2 regions of the Achromobacter seleniivolatilans genome follow, and region 2 is predicted to be linked to the other one. Evidence: riboswitches for the same ligand, from Rfam matches in the RefSeq annotation. Region 2 holds a riboswitch; the other holds the start of a gene.

Region 1 (10,755 bases), 1.6 Mb from region 2:
CCAGCATAAAATCCATAACTTGGCTTGTTTCCCATAGGTGAACGACATTCGGTGTGTTGACGTGTTCGGAATGCCACCCGACCATTTCCCCATCACCGCCGTCAGGCGCCGCCACCCGCACAGCACGTGCTCTTAACCATTGCCAATAGCGCCGTAAGAGACCCATGCATTTTGAACCGTAAGTATCATAAATTTCTTCAGCGTCAAATATCTCGCATGCACGCATAAGAGAATTTGCAATCTCGACACTTACAGGAAACAAAACCAAGCCTTGCATGGTCGACATGAACGGCTTGACAGGCCGCCAGTATGCACTTTCATGCTGAGTGTCTTTCAATACTGAAAGTACGCGATCGAAAACTGTCCGATCGACCGAACTGCGACGAGAAATCAGCATCCCCTCAAGACAAAACATCAATTCAGCTGGGTCGAAGCGGCTATCCGGTATTGAGCTAAACGAAAGTTGCTCATGAAGCGTTGTTTCGAAAAATTTGTGAGATTCCTCAAAAAAAGCAACCAGCTCCTCACTATTTTGCGTGCTGCCAATTGGTCCACTCAGGCGCCTAATAATCTGCACTAGACGGAGCACAGGAAATGCGTGATTAACCGAAATACCACCCGCGGGCTTAAATAAAACCTTGGGAGTTCTGGCTTTTACCCATGCTTTTGCTTTATTCAGCGCGCATTCCTTAACCTTTACTGCAATGTCTGCCCATCTATTACTAAAGTCATTCGATGAGGTAGCGCCCCCCCCCCTACATGCCCCGAATTCTGTCCAATTTGCCTGGCTTATTTCAGCCAACCATGCCAGAGTAAATACATCATCATTGCCATATGTGGCTGAATGCGTTACACCTTTATGATTTTTCTTCTCAATATTATGGAGCAAGGCGCCGCAGGCCTTAAAAATACGGTCCATCAATGAGTTATCTGTCTCACCTTTTTTTTTCGCCAAGAGAATATCAGACGAACTATCTATTTTAAATATATTAGCTTTTGAAGAAATTGCCAGATTTTTATCGCCGGAATCACTGAAAAATCCACCGAAACGCAATAAGGCATTAATAATCATGGCGGTAGTGCTTTGGGACAAGCTCTTCGGCGCGCTGCCCTCACCATCACTTAACTGATACGGCCATGCATGGTCGTCGCTAAAAGTTACTTTGTATATTTTCGCTACAGACACAAGCATGGTCTCGATATCCGCAAGATCTCGCGAATCAACTGGGTACTCTTCAGTCAGGTATGTTTCCAATGTGGTCATTTTCGCCCTCCGTTGTTGTTTAAGTTTTCCATTGTAACGGCACTGTTACTGCAAAACGCGTCCTCGACCAATTCTCAGCATCTGGCGGGCTACTCAAAGGAGATTATCCTTCCGCAGCCTCAGCGGAACGAAGAGGTGTGGGCACCGTCAAGTGATGTAGCAGCGCCACAAACTGAGACGACCTGTTGTGAGGCAATATGGAGGATAGTCGGCCCCGCTCGAACCATTCAATCTTGGCAATGCACGTTCAAACTGGAAATGGGGCTGCGAGGATGAAAGACATGCAGCCGCTGGTGCATCACTCTGGCCGAGACCTCCAATCTTGCTTAAACCCCAATCGACAGTTACAGCGGGCTATGGCGTACGCTGCTCCGAGAGCGACGGTTCTGAGCTGCCTTGGCCGAGCGCGTCAACCGCGTCCTGAAGGGCGCGCTGCTGCCGCAACGTCCTGCCAATATCAACCAAGACAAGGCTGAGGTTCAAGATGTCCGTCCAAATACAGGTAATACCTACGGCCAATGATCCGTCCTACCTGTCAACCTATCGCAGGTCGGATCAAACGAACCCGAACCGACCCCGCCCTTAAACCGCTTCCTTATCCAGACGGCGCACCGCAGCGCCCAGCGTGGCGAAGTCAAAGTCTTTGCGCCCGCGCCGCAGCGTACGCATCAGCACCGTCGTCACGACCGGCACAAACGCCGCCAAGAGGAACGACTCCAACAAGAAGGTCGGCTTGTCGCCCGGCGCCGGGAAGAAATACAGGCCTGCAATCAGGCCCGTGATCGTCGCGGTCGTGGCCGTCACGCCATCATGTTTGCGGCTGAACAGTCCGTAGAACACCGGAAATGCGGCAGCGGAGCACAGCAGGTCGGCCAGCAGGAACAGGTACAGCACGCTGTAGCCTTGCGATGCCACGATCATGACCGGGATGGCCATCAGCAACACCGCCCACCGGGCCACGCGCTTCATGTCCAGGCCGGTGGCATTGGGCATCAGGCGGCGCATATCGACCGCAACGATGCTGGACACGGCGCTGATCGCCGTGTCGGCGGTACTCATGACCAATGACAGTCCCAGCGGAATCAGGGCGATCACGAACCAGGCGGGCGCGTGCGGCATGATGATGCTGAACAACGCAATGGAGCTGTCGCCTTCTGGCGCCAGCCCGACAAAAGCCAGGCCGAACAGTCCCATCAAAAAGATGAAGGGCGCGGCCAGAATGCCGCCCAGCAGAAAGCCGTTGCGCATGGAGCGCGCGTCCTTCGCCGCATAGATGCGCTGCCAGTTGCCCTGGTGAAAAATGCCGGTCAGCAAGATCGCCACAAAGAAGGTCAGCCCCGCCTTCACGCCTACCGGATCAGTCAGGTCCAGCAGTTGCGGCGCTTTGGCTTGCAGCGCTTCGATCGTGGGCATGACGCCGCCCGCAGCCTGCCAGCCCACAAAGCAAAGCACCAGCAACAAGGGCACGATCACCATCATCTGCACCTGGTCGGTAAAGATCGACGAACGCAGCCCCCCGTAGGTGGTGTAGAGCAAGGTCGTGCCCATCACAATGGCAGCAGTGGCCCACAGCGGCACGGGTGCCAGCATGGTGACCAGTTTGGCGATGGCCGTGACTTCGGCCGACAAGGCGATGAACAGATAAAACAACATGATGAAAAGCGCCAGCCCGTACATGGGCCGGCCGTAGCGCGCCATCAGAAATTCCGTCAGCGTGTGTCCGTGCGGGATCAGTTCGCGCATGCGGCGTCCCAGCGGAATCATCACCAGCCGCGGTGACATCGAACCCAGCGCATAACCGATCACCGCCGCAAGGCCGCCCCAGGTTGCGGCTTGCGCCGGCGAAAACAAAATCCAGGCGCCCAGCGTGGACGCCATCAGCGTCAGGATCGTGCCAAAAGACCCCTGGCTGTTGCGGGCCACGATGTAGTCTTCCAGCGAACCGCGCTTGCGGCGCGTGTACAGCACGCTGGCCACGGCAAAGCCGCCTGAAAACAGCAGCAGCCACATCAAGGCGGTAGATTGAGTCAACATGCAGATCGGTCCTCCCGCTGCCGGCGGCTTGCCGGACGCGCAACGCAGCGGACCATCCAGAAATGGGTGGCCGCAAGATGGATGGAAATCCAGGGAGGGCGCGCGAGTCGTGCGATGTCCTTCCCTTCGCCGGCATTACCCGGATCAGGTTCAAAGGGTTACCGCGACCAACGCGGAATCTCAGCCCAAACAGGGCTCCCCCAGGAATTGCCGCAAGGTTATGAGAGCAGCGCGCTGATGTCAACGCATGGATTTATGCTAAGTTCGCCCGCTTGCGGCGCCCGTTCCTTCTGTCCGCTGATGAATTCGACGAGTCCGATCATGCCTATTGCAAAGCCCGCCCCCGCCTTGAACGAACAACTGGTTATTGTCACGGGCGGCGCCCGGGGCTTGGGCGCGCATATCGCGCGCGCCTTCCTGCGCGAAGGCGCGCGCGTCGTCATCAACTACCTGAACAGCGCGGCAGCCGCCCAGACGCTGGCCGAATCCGCGCCCGGCCGCGCGCTCGCCATCCAGGCCGACGTGCGCGATGCGCAGGCGGTGCACGCCATGGTGGCGCAGGCTGAAAGCCATTTCGGCATGGCCGTTACAACCATCGTGAACAACGCGCTGCCCGCCTTCCAGTTCAACGGCGACGCCCGTCCGCATGCCGACACGCTGACGTGGGAAAACCTGAATCAGCAAATCGAAGGCAGCGTGCGCGGCGCGCTGAACACCACGCAGGCAGCGCTTCCCGGCATGCGTAAAACGGGGGCCGGCCGCATCATCAATATCGGCACCAACCTGGTCCAGAACCCGGTTGTGCCGTACCACGATTACACCGCCGCCAAGGCCGCCCTGCTGTCCTTTACGCGTACCCTGTCGCAGGATCTGGGCCCCGACGGCATCACCGTCAACATGGTGTCGGGCGGTTTGCTGCGTACGACCGATGCGTCCGCGGCCACGCCCGAAGCGGTGTTTGATTTCATTGCGGCCAGCACTCCGCTGCGCAGCGTCACGACCCCCGAACAATTCGCCGATGCGGTGCTGTTCTTTGCCAGCCCGTGGTCGCGCAGCGTGACGGGTCAGAATCTGGTCGTGGACGGCGGCCTCGTCAAGAACTGATGACCATGCTGCACCTGAACCTGTTTATCTTCGGCTGCGGCCATCACCGCGCAGCCTGGCGCCATCCTGACTCGTCGGCTGAACGCCTGGGCGACATCCGCTATTACGAAGAGCTGGCCCGCACCGCCGAACGCGGCAAGCTGGACGCCATCTTCTTTGCCGATGGCGCATCCATCGACAGCATCGGCGACGGACCGCGCTGGTATCTGGAACCGCTGACCACCATGGCGGCGATTGCTCGCGCCACGAGCCACATCGGCCTGATCAGCACCGTGTCCAGCACCTTCTTCACGCCCTTTCACGCGGCTCGCATGGTCGCGTCGCTGGACCATATTTCGGGCGGACGCATGGGCTGGAATGTGGTGACATCCATGTTCGATGCCGAAGCGCGCAATCATGGTTTTGACGCCATGCCCGGACACGACTGGCGCTACTCGCGCGCGGAAGAGTTTGTGGATGTTGCGTTAAAGCTGTTCGACTCCTGGGAAGATGACGCGCTTGTCATCGACCGCAACGGTCTCTATGGCGAGCCGTCCCGCGTGCACAAGATCGACCACCATGGCGAACACTTTCTGGTCGATGGCCCCTTGACCGTGCCCCGCCCGCCGCAAGGTCATCCGGTGCTGTTCCAGGCTGGCGCGTCCGACCAAGGCCGAGATCTGGCGGCGCGGCGCGCGGAAGCCATTTATGCCGTGGCCTACGACCTGCCGGCCGCCCAAGTCTATTACCGCGACATCAAGCAGCGCGTACGCGCAGCGGGCCGCGATGCCTTCGTGCCGATCATGCCAGGGCTGGTCACCTTTGTGGGATCGACCGAAGCCGAAGCCCGGGCCAAGCAGCGCGAGCTTGACGTACTGCTGCCCAGCGACGCATCGCTGCGCCAGTTGGGGACGTTTGTGTTACAGGACTGCTCGGCGTGGGAGCTGGACGCGCCCGTGCCGGCGCTGCCGCCGCTCTCTGAATTCAAAGGCCCGCAAGGCCGCTACGCCACCATTTTGCGCATTATCGAAACAGAACAACCCACAGTGCGCCAACTGCTAGGCCGTCTGGCGGCAGGCGGCGGCCATTGCACGATGGTTGGCACGCCCGAGCACATCGCGGATCAGATGGAACACTGGTTCAGAAACGAAGGGGCTGACGGCTTCAACCTGATGCCGCCGTCTTTGCCGGGCGGCATCGACGATTTTGTCGAGCAGGTGATTCCGATCCTGCAACGCCGCGGTCTGTTTCGCACCGGCTACGAGCACAGCACCTTGCGCGGGCACCTGGGTCTGCAACGTCCAAGTCGCTGACGCGCTCTCGCCAGCCGCCGAAGCATCCACAGCGCATCTGCCTGCCGGCATGATGCGCTGTTTTACATTGCGCGCAAAATGCACGCAGGTCAGTGCAATTGTTGCCAATTCAGCAATAGACCGACCCTTTCTGTCCGGTATTTCAATCTGCGCACCGCCCATAGAATCGTCGGGCGGCGACGCGGGGCCGGGTCCATGCGTTGCGTCCGCGATGTCTTGGTCATATCCCTGGTTTTTGAATGCAACCCTTTCTGGATTTTCTCGCGCACAGCCTTTTCCATTTCAGTGTCTGGCAGATCGTGCTGATTACGCTTGTTGCCACCCACATCACGATTGCGGGGACCACGCTGTATCTGCACCGCAGCCAGACGCATCGCGGCGTGGATTTTCACCCTGTCATCGCGCATTTTTTCCGCTTCTGGCTGTGGCTGACGAGTGGCATGAAAACGCGCGAATGGGTGGCGGTGCATCGCAAGCATCACGCCAAATGCGAACGCGAAGGCGATCCCCATTCCCCTGCGGTCTACGGCGTGATGCGCGTGTTCCTGCGCGGCGCGGACCTCTACCGTGTTGAAGCATCGTTGGCCTCTACGCTGGAACGCTATGGCCGGGGTACTCCTGATGACTGGCTTGAGCGCAACGTCTACACGCCTCGCAGCACCTGGGGCATTCTGCTCATGCTTGCCGTGGACCTTCTGGCGTTTGGCGCGCTGGGCCTGACCGTATGGGCCATACAGATGGCGTGGATTCCGTTCTGGGCGGCGGGTGTCGTCAATGGTCTGGGGCACTTTGTGGGATATCGGAATTTTTCCAGTCCCGATGCCAGCACCAACCTGTTTCCCTTTGGCCTGGTGATCGGCGGAGAGGAGCTGCACAACAATCATCACGCGCATGCCACGTCGGCCAAGTTCTCCAGCAAATGGTACGAGTTCGACATGGGCTGGCTGTACATCCGGGTGTTGCAGCTGCTGGGCCTGGCAAAAGTGCGGCGCATCGCGCCCAAGCGTGTCTTGCGAGCCCGGTCACAATCGGCAGAACCCGCAGACCTGAGCACATTGGAAGCCGTGCTGACGCATCGCTACGAAGTCATGCGCCGTTTTGGCGCGCTGCTAAAACAGACGGCTTTGCGCGAGCTGCGTGATCGAAAACCGGTCGAAAAGCGGTCGATGCTGCGGTGGCGGCGGTCGGTGCTGAGAAAATTCCTGCTGCGCCAAGATGTGCTGCTGAACGAAGCTCAGCGTAGCGAATTGCGCTCCGCGTTACACGGCATGGATCAGTTGCAGCATTTGGTGGGCATGCGCCAGGCGCTGGCGCGTGTATGGGAAAGCTCATCCGAAAGCAGCGAACAGCTTTTGCTGCAATTACGCGCCTGGATAGCGCAGGCTAGCGTCAGTGGCATCAGTGGTTTGTCACGCTTTGCGCGTGAACTGGTGCGTTACGCGTAGAAGACTTGCAAGCGGACGCTGCTTTAAATGCACGAAGATGCTTTGCAGCGAACGGTTGATTGGGTAGGCCTACCCCGCCAGGGTAGCGGGTTCCTGATGCTTGGCTGGCAATGCCTGCTGGGCCGCCAGCGCGTTGCGCTTTCGGGTGGCGAGCCAGTCGTACAGGATGACGCCCGGAAGGCGTATAACGGCGGCAGCGGCGCCTGCGATAACGATGGCAATAATACTTACAGTCAACCAGGACACCTTAGCGTCCCTCCTTCAGAACCGCCCGAAACAGTTGCCGGACTACAACTTGGCGGTGGCATAGCCACTCGCGGCACAAAAGTGTAATGTACTCTACATTACAGAATCGCATCACGGGATATTCGTCCCACATTGCCCCTCGGAAACCGGGAGAAATAAGTGATGGCCGAAACCAATGATGGCGCTATTACTCGACCCCTGACCAGCAAGGGCGAATCGCGGCGGCTGCGCCTGCTTGAAGCTGCCTCGCAGTTGTTGCTAGACCTTGGCTATGCGCAAACCTCCATCCAGCGCGTCGTGCAGTTGGCGGGGGGCTCGGCAGCCACTGCTTATCAACTGTTTGGCAATAAAGAGGGAATGCTGGCGGCCGTGTTGCAATTCGAGCTGGACAGAATGCGGGCGGCGGTGTTCCCGGATGCCCTCGCCAAGCAACCGGCTGGTCCTGCGTTACACGACCTGGCTGTGCGCCTGCTGACCTATGCCGTCCAGCCCAAATCCGCTGCGTTGCACCGCTTACTGATCTCTGAATGCCACCGCATGCCTCAATTGGCCGCGTCGTTGCAGCTTGCCGTGGACCGGCAAGTCCACGCGCCATTGGAGCAGTGCCTACAGTTGGCCTGTGAACGTGGCGAGCTGAAAATCGACAATCCACGCCAAGCTGCCCTGATCCTGGGCAACATGATCAACGGCATCGCGTTTCACGCACGTTTGGTTGGCGGTTACGCCGAGGGCCCGCATGCCGACCATCTGGTCACCTGCCATTACGGCGTGGACACTCTGCTGCACGCCTACCGCGTATAAACGCCATGTAATAGCCACTAAAGGCTAATGCTGGCGAATGCGTCGGGAAAAATCGATGGCATCTGCGCCCGGCGCATCGAGTTTCCCGATATACGCCCGCTCCCGCAGCACATCCAATGGCTGACTCGCGTCCAGCCCCCCTTGTTCGTACAAGTATTCAGGCAAATACCCCGACAGCAAAATCCGGCGGTCTAGTGGCAGACCAGGCACGATGGCGCGCACCATCTGGTAGACGAGTGTGGTGCAGTTGGCGGTAACGGTGTGATAGAAGCGCGGTTTTTCGATCAGCGCATTCGCCGTGTTCAGGTAAGACAAAAACAGCTCACGCATGGCAGGCGCCGGCATGCGGACCGGATACAGATAAACGCTTTCACCGCGAGGCCCTGCTCGTACATACAGAATATCTCGCTCTTCGGCCGCCACGACACTTAGCTCGAACTGTTTGAAAAAGCCGCCTATTTCGGAGAATTGCTCGCCGCGTTCTTTGCGGATCTCTACTGAAAACACCACATGGCGTCCGTCGGAAAAACCGAAGGATACGAGCGTGTGTGCAATGGCCGGCCCGGCCCAGTACGACAGCGCCATGTCCACAGAGGTCAATTGATCCAGATCGTATTGACGGGTTTCCCAGCGCGGGGTGTAGTCGGTGTCAGACCGCCAGTCAAAATTTCGGACATTCTCCAGCGTGACAATGGAACCCTGCGCGGACCCGTGCAGCATCTTTGCCACATCGTCAGCCCAAATTCGATCGTTGGATGGCATCAAGGTCTGCCACCAGCCTGCCAGCAGCACCAGACCGATCAAATAGGCCCAGGCAGCTCGCGAGCGAAATGTTTGCCCCCGCCGCCATACTGCCGCCCCAGCGCCCAAGCACAAGACTAGCCAGACCAGCGCCAGCCCCCCCTTGCCCCACGTGCCGCCCGGGGCTTGGTAACCCAGCGCCAGTCCCCCCAACAATGCAGACAGAATCAGCAGCAGGCTGATGACGACGCGGCCAGCAATCACAAGGCCGCAGCGCATGCGGGATTGCCCGCCTGGCCTAGCCACCGGCATGCTGCCTCACGATTTCCAGCACCCCGTTGATGACGAACTGCACACCCATGCACACCAAAAGAAAACCCATGACCCGTGAGATCGCCTCGACACCGCTTTCACCGATTACCTTCACGATACGACCCGCCGAGCGCAGGCAAATCCAGAAGAACAGGCCCAGCAACGTAAACACGATGACTGGCGTCACGGCCACCACCCAGCCGGCATAGTCGGGGGCAATGGCGCCATCCACGGACGCGGCCCCGCTGATGATCATGGCAATCGTGCCAGGCCCCGCCGTGCCGGGCAGCGCCAAGGGCACAAACGCAATATTGGGAGTCTGCCGTTTGGTGGCATCCGCCGCCGCCTCCGTTTCCAGCATGCGCGGCTCGGCCGGAGGAAACAGCATGCTGAAGCCAATACTGACCACAATCAAACCACCCGCAATACGCAACCCCGGTATGGAGATACCAAAGGTGTGCATAATCCACGCGCCCGCGTAGTAGGTCACCACCATGATGCCGACGACGTAGAAGGCCGCCTGGGTCACCTGCCGTTCGCGCTCTTTATAGGGGATCTGATGCCCAAGGGACAGCAGCAAGGTCATGGAAGTCAGCGGATTGGCCAGCGGCAGCATCAGCGCGAGGCCGAGGCTGACCAGCTTGCCCAGTTGAAACAGGTCTTGGATCATGGTCGATGAACGAATAATGGGCACTGCCAGCAGCCTGCGGCAAACCCGGATCAGCGGATTAATCGTGCAATGTACTAGACATTGCACCTGCCTTTTTGCCCCTTGCTTTGCAATTCGTATCTAACTTTCTTACGATGCGCTAGCCTTATCCTTGCATGTCACGAACAGGACACCGTTTTGACCATGACACCGAAGTCTTTGCTGGGCGCCCTGCTGCCGCTGGCCCTGGCCGTCACCGCCATCCCCGCACTGGCTGCGGGCATGGACTGTGCGCAGGCCAAGACGCCGACCGAATTAGCGATCTGCGCCGCCCCAGACCTGCGTCAGCAAGACAGCGATCTGGCCACGGTCTACGGCAAGTTGCGCGCCGCACGCCCAGACCAGAGCGACGCGCTGCGCGAGGCGCAGCGCGATTGGATGAAGACTCGTAATCTTTGCGCCGGTGACGCCAACTGCATCCGCACCCAGTACGACTCGCGCACCAACGAATTGCACACGCAGCTGCGCATCGCCACCGCGTATGTGCCGGATGACACCGACCGTCTCGCACTTGAAGACCTGCGTCAAGCCGTCGAGGCCGCCAGCCAGAACGACGCTGAGTTTCCTCTGGAAAACACGCTGGCAGCCTTGTCCGTCAAGAGCGGCGTGACCACATTTTCCAATGTGCGCGACCACGAAGACGACGACGAAGCGCACTTTCCCAAGAAACGGCCGGACGGGGTCACGCAAGACGAGTGGACCGCTTTGCAAGCGTCCAACATTGATGCTGGCGGTGAAAACGGCAACGCGTCCTACACCCTGATCGATCTGGATGGCGACGGACTCCGGGATCTGGTGATCAATTCC
Region 2 (10,755 bases):
GGGCAGCGCCGGCCTGACCTCGATGCAGCAGAACGTGGATGACATTGCTGCGGCGTTGACTGAAGGAAAGTAAGCGGCATGAGTGAAATGCGTGAGGGCCGCCGGTGAATTGGCGGCAAGCGATCTGCGGGTGGGGCGGGCTGGCTGCGGTCTTGTTAGTGCTGTTGCTGCTGTGCGCGGCCAGCATCAGTCTGGGCGCAGGCCAGATGTCATGGGCGGCGTTGTGGGGCGGGGGCGAAGACGCTGAGCGCGCCTGGCGCCTGCTCATGGTCAGCCGCGTGCCGCGCACGCTGGCCTTGCTGCTGGCCGGCATGTCGCTGGCCGTGGCGGGGCTGATCATGCAGATGCTGGTGCGTAACCGGTATGTGGAACCCACGACGGCCGGCACCGTCGAATCCGCCACGCTGGGTATCCTGGTGATCACCTTGCTGGCGCCCGACACCCCGGTGATCGGCAAGATGCTGACCGCCACGGCTTTTGCGCTGGCAGGCACCTTGCTGTTTCTGGCGCTGCTGCGCCGCGTGCCTTTGCGCACGCCGTTCATCGTGCCGCTGATTGGTTTGATACTGGGCGGCGTGATCCACGCCGTGACGACTTTTGTGGCGTATCGCTTTGATCTGCTGCAATCGCTGCACGCGTGGACCACGGGCGACTTTTCCGGGGTTCTGCGCGGCCGCTATGAATTGTTGTGGATCGGGTTCGGTCTGGCCTGTGCGGCCTACGCAGCCGCTGACCGCTACACCGTGGCGGGCATGGGCCGCGAATTTGCCTCCAACCTGGGTTTGAATCATGCACGGCTGACGCTCGTCGGATTGCTGATCGTATCCGCGATTTCCGCCGTCGTGGTCGTGACGGCGGGCGGCATTCCCTTTCTGGGCTTGATCGTGCCGAATGCAGTGAGCCTGGTGCTGGGCGACAACATGCGCCGCTCGATTCCGTGGGTCGCGGCGCTAGGCGGTATCTTCGTCCTGGCCTGCGACATCATCGGCCGCCTGGTGATTTATCCCTACGAAATTCCTATCGGCACGGTGGTTGGCGTGTTGGGCAGCATCCTGTTCTTGTGGCTGCTGCGCACACGAAGGAATCGCCTTGGCTGAGTCCCTGCTTTCCGCCCGGGCGCCACGCGCCCCGCAAACCATCCGCCTGCTGTGGCTGGGTATTGCCGCATTGGCTTGCGTGACAGCATTCATGACACTGGGCGCCAACGGCCAATGGTCATTCGTGATTCCCTTTCGCGGAGGCAAATTGGCAGCCATGCTGCTGGTCTCCTATGCCGTGGCCGTGTCTTCAGTGCTGTTTCAGACCATCACGCACAACCGCATCCTGACGCCCGCGATCATGGGCTTTGATGCGCTGTATCTGTTGATTCAAGCGGTGGTGGTGTTTGGCTTTGGTCAGGCTGCGGCGGCTGCGAGCCATCCAGTTGCGGCGTTTCTGCTGGAAGTTTTCGCCATGACGGCGTTTGCTTGCCTGCTGTTCCGCTGGTTGTTTTCAGACGCGGTGCGCAGTCTGCATTTGATGATGCTGGTGGGCATTATCTTTGGCCTGCTGTTTCGCAGCCTGTCCAGTTTTGTGGTGCGGCTGATTGATCCCAACGAGTTCCTGGTGTTGCAGGACCGGATGTTTGCCAGCTTCAATTCCGTGCGTGTGTCGTTGTTGCCCATTGCACTGGTGGCGGTATGCGCGGCCAGCCTGCTGATCTGGCGCATGCGCCGCCGCTACGATGTGCTGGCACTGGGCCGCGAGATCGCCGTGAATCTGGGTGTGGACTACCGCCGCAGTCTGATGTTGACGCTTGCGGCAATCGCGGTGCTGGTGTCGGTATCCACGGCGCTGGTCGGTCCGGTGACGTTTTTTGGCTTGCTGGTCAGCAACCTGGCTTATCAGGCCATGGGATCGGACAAGCATAGGTACACCATTCCCGCCGCCACCTTGTTAAGCGTGATCTTCCTGGTGGGCGGCCAGACGCTGCTGGAACGGGTGCTGGGTCTGAACACCACGGTCAGCGTGGTGATTGAATTCATAGGGGGAGTGATGTTCCTCGTCCTGATCTTGCGCAAGGGGCACCGATGATAGAAATTCAACAAGTCAGCAAGCAATACGGCGATAGCGTCGTGATCGATGACGTCAGCCTGAGCCTGCCGGCTGGCGGCGTTACCGCCATCATCGGGCCCAATGGCGCAGGTAAATCGACCTTGCTGTCGATGGTCAGCCGTTTGCTGCCGATGTCAGCCGGCCAGGTGCTGGTGGACGGCCTGGACGTGACGCGCGCCGACAGCCGTGAACTGGCGCGCCGCTTGTCGATCCTGCGCCAAGACAATCATCTGCCATTGCGGCTGACGGTGAAGGATCTGGTCGCGTTTGGCCGCTATCCGCATACGGGCGGACGGTTGACGATGGATGACAAGGCCCATATCGACCGTGCCATCGCCTACCTGAATCTGGAGCCGCTGGCAGACCGCTATCTGGATGAGATGTCCGGCGGCCAGCGCCAGCGCGCCTTTGTCGCCATGGTGTTGTGCCAGGACACGCGTTATGTGTTGCTGGACGAACCATTGAACAGCCTGGACATGAAACATGCCGTGGCCATGATGGGCACCTTGCGCCGCGCGGCGGATGAGCTGGGCAAGACGGTGGTGCTGGTGTTGCACGACATCAATTTTGCGTCGTGTTATGCGGATCGCATCGTGGCTATGCGGCAGGGGAAGATTGCGCATCAAGGCCCGCCTGCGGAATTGATCCGGCCCGAGGTGTTGAGCCAGCTGTATGAATTGCCGATTGATGTGCATGATATCGGCGGCAAGCGGATTTGCGTGTATTACCGCTAGGCGTGCGCGGGCGTGCGCGCGGCTACTGTCGGAAAGAGAAAATAGGCGCTCGATGCCTTTAGCTGGACCTGAAGTAGTAGGGGGCCACGCTTGAATTGCCCGGGGGGCATGGTTTTGGATACAAGCGGAAAGGCGGATGCCGCCGTGAGGCGGCATGGTTGGATCTCCGTAGACGTCAGCTCGCGGCTTGACAGGCCAACAATTCTTTATCCGTGATCACCCATTTGTCCGTGCCGTCGATATTCACATCCTCAAGCACGCATTTGTCGCCATCTTCATCTACCACTTGGACGTCCCACTTTCCCTTGGTCACGCCCGTCAGGGTGAGGGAATCTCCTTTGTTGAGCACTTCCTTGTCGAGGTGGTCTTCTCCCCAACTCTTTTGTTTCGCGGGCGAGAAATAGATCTCGTGAATTTCCCAGGAGGATTGATTCACGAACACGACGTCCGCAGCGGAAGCAATCATGGGTAAACACGCCAACGCCGCAACTGCAAATTGCCGAACCTTCATAACGTTTCCTAGCTGGATCAATTGAAAAACCGCGAACTCCGGACCCGGAGATCTTTGGGGTTACGGAGCGTATCAATAAGGTACGTTTATTCATATCACTGAAATTGGTGATATCGACTGACCGATCTAAAGACCCATCTTCCCCGCAAAGCGAACGTCGAGCTCGCAACGCGTTGACGTGCGTCCTAGGGAATCGAGAAGGCGAACGTTATTCCGCTCGCTTGTGGCGGGCGCTCGGAACGCGCTGTTTTAAATGTGGGTAATACGCGCTAGCGCAACGGCGATTCCGTGGTCAGGCAGTCGTGTTCCAACGCGGCCAAGGCGTCCAGGAATCGCCACGCAAACGACCCCGGGCCATCCGCCAGCACATCGGCGCGTTTGCCCGCGATCCCGAAGCAGGACAGGGCGGCGACCGCAGCGGTGTAAGGATCACCCTTAGATACGGCGGCGAAGGCGCCCACAAGCGCCGTCAGCGCACACCCTGTGGCCGTGACACGCGGCATCAGCGGCGACCCGCCCGTGATGCGCACGGCGCGCTTGCCGTCGGTGACGTAGTCAGTTTCGCCCGTGACAGCCACGACTGTTTGATGTGTAGCGGCGATCTGGTCCGCCGACTGCTCGGCCTGGGCGACGGCGTCCCGCGCATCTACGCCCTTGCCAGCGCTTTGGCCGCCAGCCAGCGCAATGATCTCTGACGCATTGGCCCGGACGATGTCGGGCCGCAAGGCCAGCAGCCGCCCCACGGCATCGCGCCGGAACGCGGTGGCGTGGTGGGCGACGGGGTCCAGTATCCAGGGCACGCCTGCCTGACGCGCGGATGCTGCGGTCAGCAGCATGCTTTCCAGCCAGGGCGCCGACAGCGTCCCGATGTTGATCACGACCGCGCCGGAAATCCGGGCGAATTCCGGTGCTTCCTCTGCCGCATGCACCATTGCTGGTGAAGCGCCCATCGCCAGCAACACGTTGGCGGCGATGTTCATGGACACGAAATTGGTCAGGCACTGTACCAGCGGCGCGTCATGGCGGACGGCGGCGTACAGGTCTTGAGACGCCCGGGCCAGGGCGGTATGGTCTTGGGTGGTTTGCGCCATGCCGAGAACTCCTTGTCGTGCGGAATCCAGCGCAGGCAGGGCGCGAGAGCATGAGCGGCCAGACCGGGTACGGCCTTCATGAAATCGGCACCGTCCCTACGCCAGCGTTACCTGGATCAGGTTCAACGGGTCACCGCGCTGCATCGGCTTGGCCGGCGCTAGCGGAGTCTCAGCTTCTTGGCGAAGCTCCCCGGGTGGATCGGTGTATGTTCTGGCGGCGGGGCGGGGCTTGTCAAGCAGCGGTTGCGCACCGTGGCCGGGCCCGTTGTGCCGCCCGAAGTTTATGAACATAATCTGACGGCAGCGCGTCGCACACATCCTTGCAGCGGCGCCGCCCAGGAGAGCGCAGCATGCAGTCATCAACCAGCCCGACGCCCCTTTATCTGGAAGACCTGACGGTTGGAGACGTTTTCACCAGCGAGTCATATCAGCTTGATAGCGACCAGATCATTCAATTCGCGTCGCAATTCGATCCGCAGCCGTTCCACCTGGACGCCGACGCCGCGAAGGACTCGTTCTTTCAAGGGTTGGCTGCCAGCGGTTGGCATACCGTTGCGATCACCATGCGGTTGCTGGTTCAAAGCCTGACCTTGGCCAATGGCGTCATAGGCGCGGGCGCCGAGATCAGCTGGACCCAGCCGACGCGCCCGGGCGATACGTTGAGCGTTGCCAGCACGATTTTGAGCATCACGCCATCGCGGTCCAAGCCGGATCGCGGCATTGTGGTGGTGGAGAGCATTACGTCGAATCAGCGCGGCGAGGCCGTGCAAAAACTGGTGAGCAAGGTGGTCTGCTTCAGACGGCCGGTCTAGCAAAAATAGGGGCAGCCTTGGCTGCCCCTATTCTTAGTGTTTAGCCAGAGCCTTGCCGGGCCGTGGCTACGACCCGATTTTGTGGGCGAATGGATGGTATCTACGCCCATCGTCTGTCATGCAAAAGGCGGGCAGATGTCTAACGATATTTCACGTACCTTGGCTTGCACATCATTGCCCGATTGAGCCCAAGGAGCGTCCCATGAAGCGTTTCGTCAATGTCGAGGCTGTCAACCTGCGGTCCCAGCCCAGTACCGAGGACAACACGCCAATCGGCAGCCTGACCCTGGGCCAGAGCATCGAAGATCTGGGAGATGGGCCGCAGGGATGGCGGCACGTTCAAACGGAAATGGCGGGCGAGGCGGCGGACGGTTATTCCGTTGATGGCCTGCCGGACTCGAAATTCAAGTGGACCAAAGCCAAGCAGCCCACGCTACGAGAGCCGGCGACGAGGGCACGCGAGGTGCTTGTGGCCGCGGCGGTGGAGCAGTGGCTGCGATTCGACAAGGGCAAGGGCGAAGAGACCGATGAGCCATACAGCACCTATATCCATGAAATGTGGATGGCGCTGGGCGAGAATCTGAGCGGTCAGGATACGGATTACCCGTGGTCCGCCGTGGCCATCTCGCTCATGGTGCGCAATGCGGCGAAGACAATTCCAGAATACAAGGCGTTCAAAGAGTCTGTTGGCCACGCGCGCTACATGTGGGACGCCATCAAGAAAGGCGCGAGCATGGATACGTCTGCGCCTTTCTGGGGTGTTCGTATCGCGCAGGACAAGCCGCAGGTGGGCGACATCATTGGCAGTTGGCGGGAGAAACCCTACTCGTTCGAGCAGTACCTGAATGCATCAAAAAACCCAGGAACGCCCAGCCATTCAGATATTGTCGTAGCGGTGGGTGATGAGGTTGCGCTGGCGATCGGCGGCAACGTTCGTCAATCCGTTTTCGTGACCGGGTATCAACTGACGACCGACGGCTATCTGACGAAGAACCAGCGATTCCGCGACGGTAAGTTGGTTGGAGAGGCGATAGTTTTGATGAAAAATCGCGTTGGATAAAAAAGGCTCGGGTGCGTGCCGATACTTGCGTCGCGGCTCACACCGACAATCATTCCGACTTGCCTTTGGCCAATTGAAGAAACTCGCTGGCATTCGTATACAGCCATGCGTGGCGAATCTCTTCATCCAGATTCAGGTCATTGATTTCCCCGACAGACCGCTCTACCGAGATCATTGGGTAGCCGGAGCCGAAAATGATCCGGCGCTTTAACAGGGACGACCCGTATCGAAGCAGCGGTTCGTACCCAGATCCAGACATGGCAACCAATTTCGGGCGGACAGCGCTCAGGCCTATCCACAGATTGGGGTGACGCCACGCCATGGCGATCAGCTCGGATATCCAGGGCCAGCCCGGGGGCGACGCGCACACACGCAAAGTGGGGAACGCGGTCAGAACCTCGTCCAGCGCTAGCGGGTGTCCGTAGATGGCCTTGCTTGAGAGCGAAAAATTCATGCCGCAGTGGATATTCACGGGTATGTCCAGCTCTACGCATTTCTCGTACAGCGCCATCAATTTGGGATCGCTGATCGTCAACTGATGTTCGAACCCCTGGACGTTCAAACCGCGCAGACCCAGATTGCGGATGGCGTGTTCAAGCTCGTCAAGCGCCTGTGTTCCCCGATGCGGGTCCACGGCGGCGAATCCGATGAAGCGCGGCCCGTGTTGTTGGCAAAAATCGGCCACGACTTCGTTGGGGATCTTGAAACCCAACGTCGATTGCGCATCCCTGGCTTTCAAGACGACATGCGCCGCGTTGAGCCTGTCGTACATCCGCAGATACTCCGGGAGCGCGTCCGCAGCGGCTTCCTGGGACACCAGGCTCTCGCTTTTGCTGTAGATACGCCGATAGTTGTCCATATGGGCGGTCTTGACCGTGAATTCGGCCAGAGGAGGGCGGCTGGCAAAGTCGATCATCATGATGCTTGCCCCTGGATGGCCGGCTTATGCAGGAGAATGGCGCTCTCAGGTAAGAAGCAAAGCCGTACGGACTCGCCCTTGTTGTACAAACGGGTGCCGGGGTGGTTGGACTGCTGCACGGTGATTTCCTTGCGGCTGGCCAGCTTCACGCGGTGTTTGACGATGCCGCCCAAAATCAAATGGTCGACCACTTCCGCGCCCATCGCGTTTTCTTCAGGGACCCGCTCCGTGGCCGTGTCCGGGCGCAGTACGAAGTTCTCTGGCCGGATGAGCACGGTAGCGGCGTCGCCCGTCCGGCTATTGGCCGGCGCCTTGCCGCAGCGCACGCGCAGTCCCTCCGCATCCACTTCTACCTGCCCACCGGTTGAAGACAGCACCTTGGCGTCAAAGAAGTTGCCTTGGCCGATAAAGTCGGCCGCAAACACGGTGCGCGGAGAAAAGTACAACTCGGATGGGGTGCCTATTTGTTCGATCGCGCCGTTGTTCATCAACACGATGCGATCCGACAGGGTCAAGGCTTCTTCCTGATCGTGCGTTACGTTCAGCATGGTGATGCCGAGCGTCGCGTGCAACTGCTTGATCTCGAACTGCATCTGTTCGCGGAGTTTTTTGTCCAGCGCGCCCAGCGGCTCATCCATCAAGATGAGCGAGGGGCTGTAGACAATGCATCGCGCCAAGGACACGCGCTGTTGCTGGCCCCCGGACAATTCCTTGGGTTTGCGCTTTTCAACATTGGGCAGGCGTACCAACTCCAGCACATCGTGCACGCGTTGGCGGATCTGGGCTTCTGGCACCCGGCGCACCCGCAAAGGGAAGGCGATGTTCTCAAATACCGTCATGTGCGGCATCAGGGCGTAGTTCTGGAACACCATCCCCAAGCCCCGCTCGCCCGGCGAGATGTTCGCCGTGTCTTTGCCGTCAATCAGCAACTTTCCCGTCGTCGGCTTGATCAGGCCGGCGATCAGATTCAACAGCGTCGTTTTCCCTGAGCCGCTGGGTCCGAGCAAGGTCAGGAATTCACCCCGTTCGACGCTCAGGTTGATCGATTCAAGCGCCGCCGTATTCCCATAACGCTTGTCGATGTCGATGAAATCTACCATTGCCATGCTGTTCACCCTTTGGAACGGGGGTTGCTTAGAAACTTGGCGACCACGCCTGCGGCGTTGTGCCCCGGAACGCCCGTCACGCCACCGCCAGGATGGGTCGAGGCGCCGCACATGAAGAGGGCAGTCAGCGGTGTGCGATATCCCGCGTAACCCTTTACGGGACGCTTGAAAAAGACCTGGTCGGCGCTGAGTTCGCCGTGATGCACATGGCCACCCGGCAGATGGAACAGCCGTTCATAGTCTTGCGCGACCAAGATCTGATGATGGACGATCAGATCGCGGATGCCCGGCGCATGCGTTTCCAGTGTGGAAATGGTGCATTCATAGAGCTCCTGCCGGTCTTGCTCCGTCCAGTCTCCGGTTTTCAAGCGGTACGGCGCATGAGATCCGAAGATGCTCATTACGTGATGGCCGGCCGGCGCCAGGCTGTCATCCAGGGCCGAAGGGGTCAAAACCGCCAGGCACGGCTCCTTTGCATATTCCCCGTACTTCGATCCGTCATAGGCGCGTTCGATGTAGTCGATGCTGGGGCCGATTTTGACGAGTGTGGGGTAATCAAACCCCATGCGTTGCGAATCGAACAGCCGATAGCGCGGCAGGCCATTGAGCGCCAGATGGACTTTGTATGAGGTGGCGCGATCACGGATTTGCGCCACGTCGCGCAAGAACGGTGCTGGCAGCGAAGCGTTGCGCAGCATCTGCTGAAAAGTCAGTTTCGCTGGCGCGTTACTGACAACGGCGCGGGCGCGCAGCGTATCGCCCGAGGTTAGCCGTACGCCTACCGCGCGTCCGCCTTCCACCAGGATCTCGTCGACGCAGGCGTCGCAGCGGACCTGCATGCCGTGTTCGGTTCCATCGCGCAGGATCGCCTGGGATATGGAACCCATGCCGCCGCGTATGATGCCGGACCCGCCAGCCGCCGTGGTGTTGTCTCGCAGGAATCCGCGCAAAAGAATATAGGCGGAACCTGCGGATTTCATGCTCATCGTGCCGCCTGCGGCCGCCGCGTAAAACCCCAGCACGGCCTTGACGTCATCGGACTCAAACCATCGTCCCAGGAAGTCATAGGCGCTGAGCGTCATCAGATCGTAGATGTCGTAGACCTGATCCAGCATGGCGCGGTTGCGCCAACCGAAGCGTGCCAATTCAAACAGTTTGGGCAGCGAGGACGAGGTGGGGTTGATGGGCACCTGAAAAAGCAGCTCTCTTACCCGCTCGCCCGCCGCCTTCATGAACGCCAGGTAGTCGGGGTAGGCGGCCGCGTCTTTTACCGAGAACTTGGAGATCTCTTGCTTGAGCTTCTCGGGGTCACTCCAAAACGTAAAAGACGCATCGCCGGTCAGCGGCTGAAACGTTGGGGTTTGCGGAATCACTTCCAAACCGTGCCGCTTGAGCTCAAGGTCGAGCATGATCTTCGGCTGCAAAAGCGCCATCAGATACGACGCAGTGGACAGACGGTAGCCCGGCCACAATTCTTCAGTGACGACCGCGCCGCCCACCTGATGCTTTCGTTCCAGCACGCACACGCGATGGCCCTGACGCGCCAGATACGCGCCGCAAACCAAGCCGTTGTGCCCGCCGCCGACAATGATTACGTCGAAGTCGCTCATGCTGATTTTTCCTCGCCGCTAGCCGTCTGCCATTGGCCGGCTTGATGGTCATACGTGCGTTCGGAAAGGTCTGCCGCGCGTTCGCGCAGCGTGGCTTTGGCGATCTTCAGTGAAGCGGTTTTTGGAAGCTCTTTGATAAAGGAGTAGTACCGCGGCACCTTGAATTTCGCCAGGTTCGCCTGGCAGCCCGCAATAATGTTCTGAAGTGAGGCGTCATCCGCCGGCACGCCCTCACGCAACACGACAAACACCTTCACCTCTTCGCCCCGGATGGCATCAGGGACCGGCACGGCGGCGGACTCGCTGACTTCAGTCAAGCCGTTCAATACGGCTTCGACCTCGCGCGCGGCGATGTTCTCGGCGCTGCGACGAATCATGTCCTTGTAGCGGCCTTGTATATAGAAGTAGCCCCGTTCATCGCGCATGAATGCGTCGCCAGTGCGAAACCAGCCATCCAGGAACGCCGCTTCCGTGGCTGCGGGGTTGTTGTAGTAACCCAGCAAAATGCCTTTGCCGCGAATGCACAGCTCTCCGACCTGTCCGGGCAGGGCCTCGTCTCCGGCTTCGGTGATGACTTTGCACTCCCGAAACGGCGAAGGCACGCCGCAGGAGCCCGAACCGACCGTGTCGGTGGCTTCGATAGGCATGAACATGGCGGGACCGACTTCGGTCATGCCAAACGCTTCGCGAGCCACCACATCGAACCGTTGCTCGATCTTGGCGTGCAGGTCGCGGGGCGCGCCATAGACATTGGCCCGGATCAGGCTGTTCTTGCCGTCGTCTTCGTGGGGCGGCTGTTTATAGATCAGGTAGGGAAG

What was found. Region 2 has a riboswitch for thiamine pyrophosphate ahead of thiM (hydroxyethylthiazole kinase). Riboswitches for the same ligand answer to the same signal wherever they lie in the genome.
Region 1: another riboswitch for thiamine pyrophosphate. It lies ahead of RAS12_RS10230 (sodium:solute symporter family protein); the one in region 2 lies ahead of thiM (hydroxyethylthiazole kinase).

The regions. Positions count from the first base shown of each region.
Region 1 covers NZ_CP132976.1:2,325,135-2,335,889, forward strand. Annotated here, with positions in the region: gene RAS12_RS10220 (ATP-binding protein) at 1-1,264, opposite strand, end outside; gene RAS12_RS10225 (hypothetical protein) at 1,661-1,786, shown strand; gene RAS12_RS10230 (sodium:solute symporter family protein) at 1,847-3,298, opposite strand; TPP riboswitch at 3,403-3,510, opposite strand; gene RAS12_RS10235 (3-oxoacyl-ACP reductase) at 3,620-4,402, shown strand; gene RAS12_RS10240 (LLM class flavin-dependent oxidoreductase) at 4,408-5,694, shown strand; gene RAS12_RS10245 (DesA family fatty acid desaturase) at 5,934-7,139, shown strand; gene RAS12_RS10250 (hypothetical protein) at 7,209-7,385, opposite strand; gene RAS12_RS10255 (TetR/AcrR family transcriptional regulator) at 7,548-8,186, shown strand; gene RAS12_RS10260 (Lnb N-terminal periplasmic domain-containing protein) at 8,211-9,206, opposite strand; gene RAS12_RS10265 (MarC family NAAT transporter) at 9,226-9,909, opposite strand; gene RAS12_RS10270 (lysozyme inhibitor LprI family protein) at 10,093-10,755, shown strand, end outside.
Region 2 covers NZ_CP132976.1:774,036-784,790, forward strand. Annotated here, with positions in the region: gene RAS12_RS03510 (siderophore ABC transporter substrate-binding protein) at 1-73, shown strand, start outside; gene RAS12_RS03515 (ABC transporter permease) at 105-1,097, shown strand; gene RAS12_RS03520 (iron chelate uptake ABC transporter family permease subunit) at 1,090-2,073, shown strand; gene RAS12_RS03525 (iron ABC transporter ATP-binding protein) at 2,070-2,828, shown strand; gene RAS12_RS03530 (hypothetical protein) at 3,004-3,339, opposite strand; gene thiM (hydroxyethylthiazole kinase) at 3,609-4,430, opposite strand; TPP riboswitch at 4,506-4,633, opposite strand; gene RAS12_RS03540 (MaoC family dehydratase) at 4,781-5,242, shown strand; gene RAS12_RS03545 (DUF2272 domain-containing protein) at 5,445-6,302, shown strand; gene RAS12_RS03550 (amidohydrolase family protein) at 6,352-7,221, opposite strand; gene RAS12_RS03555 (ABC transporter ATP-binding protein) at 7,218-8,327, opposite strand; gene RAS12_RS03560 (phytoene desaturase family protein) at 8,333-9,937, opposite strand; gene RAS12_RS03565 (class I adenylate-forming enzyme family protein) at 9,934-10,755, opposite strand, start outside.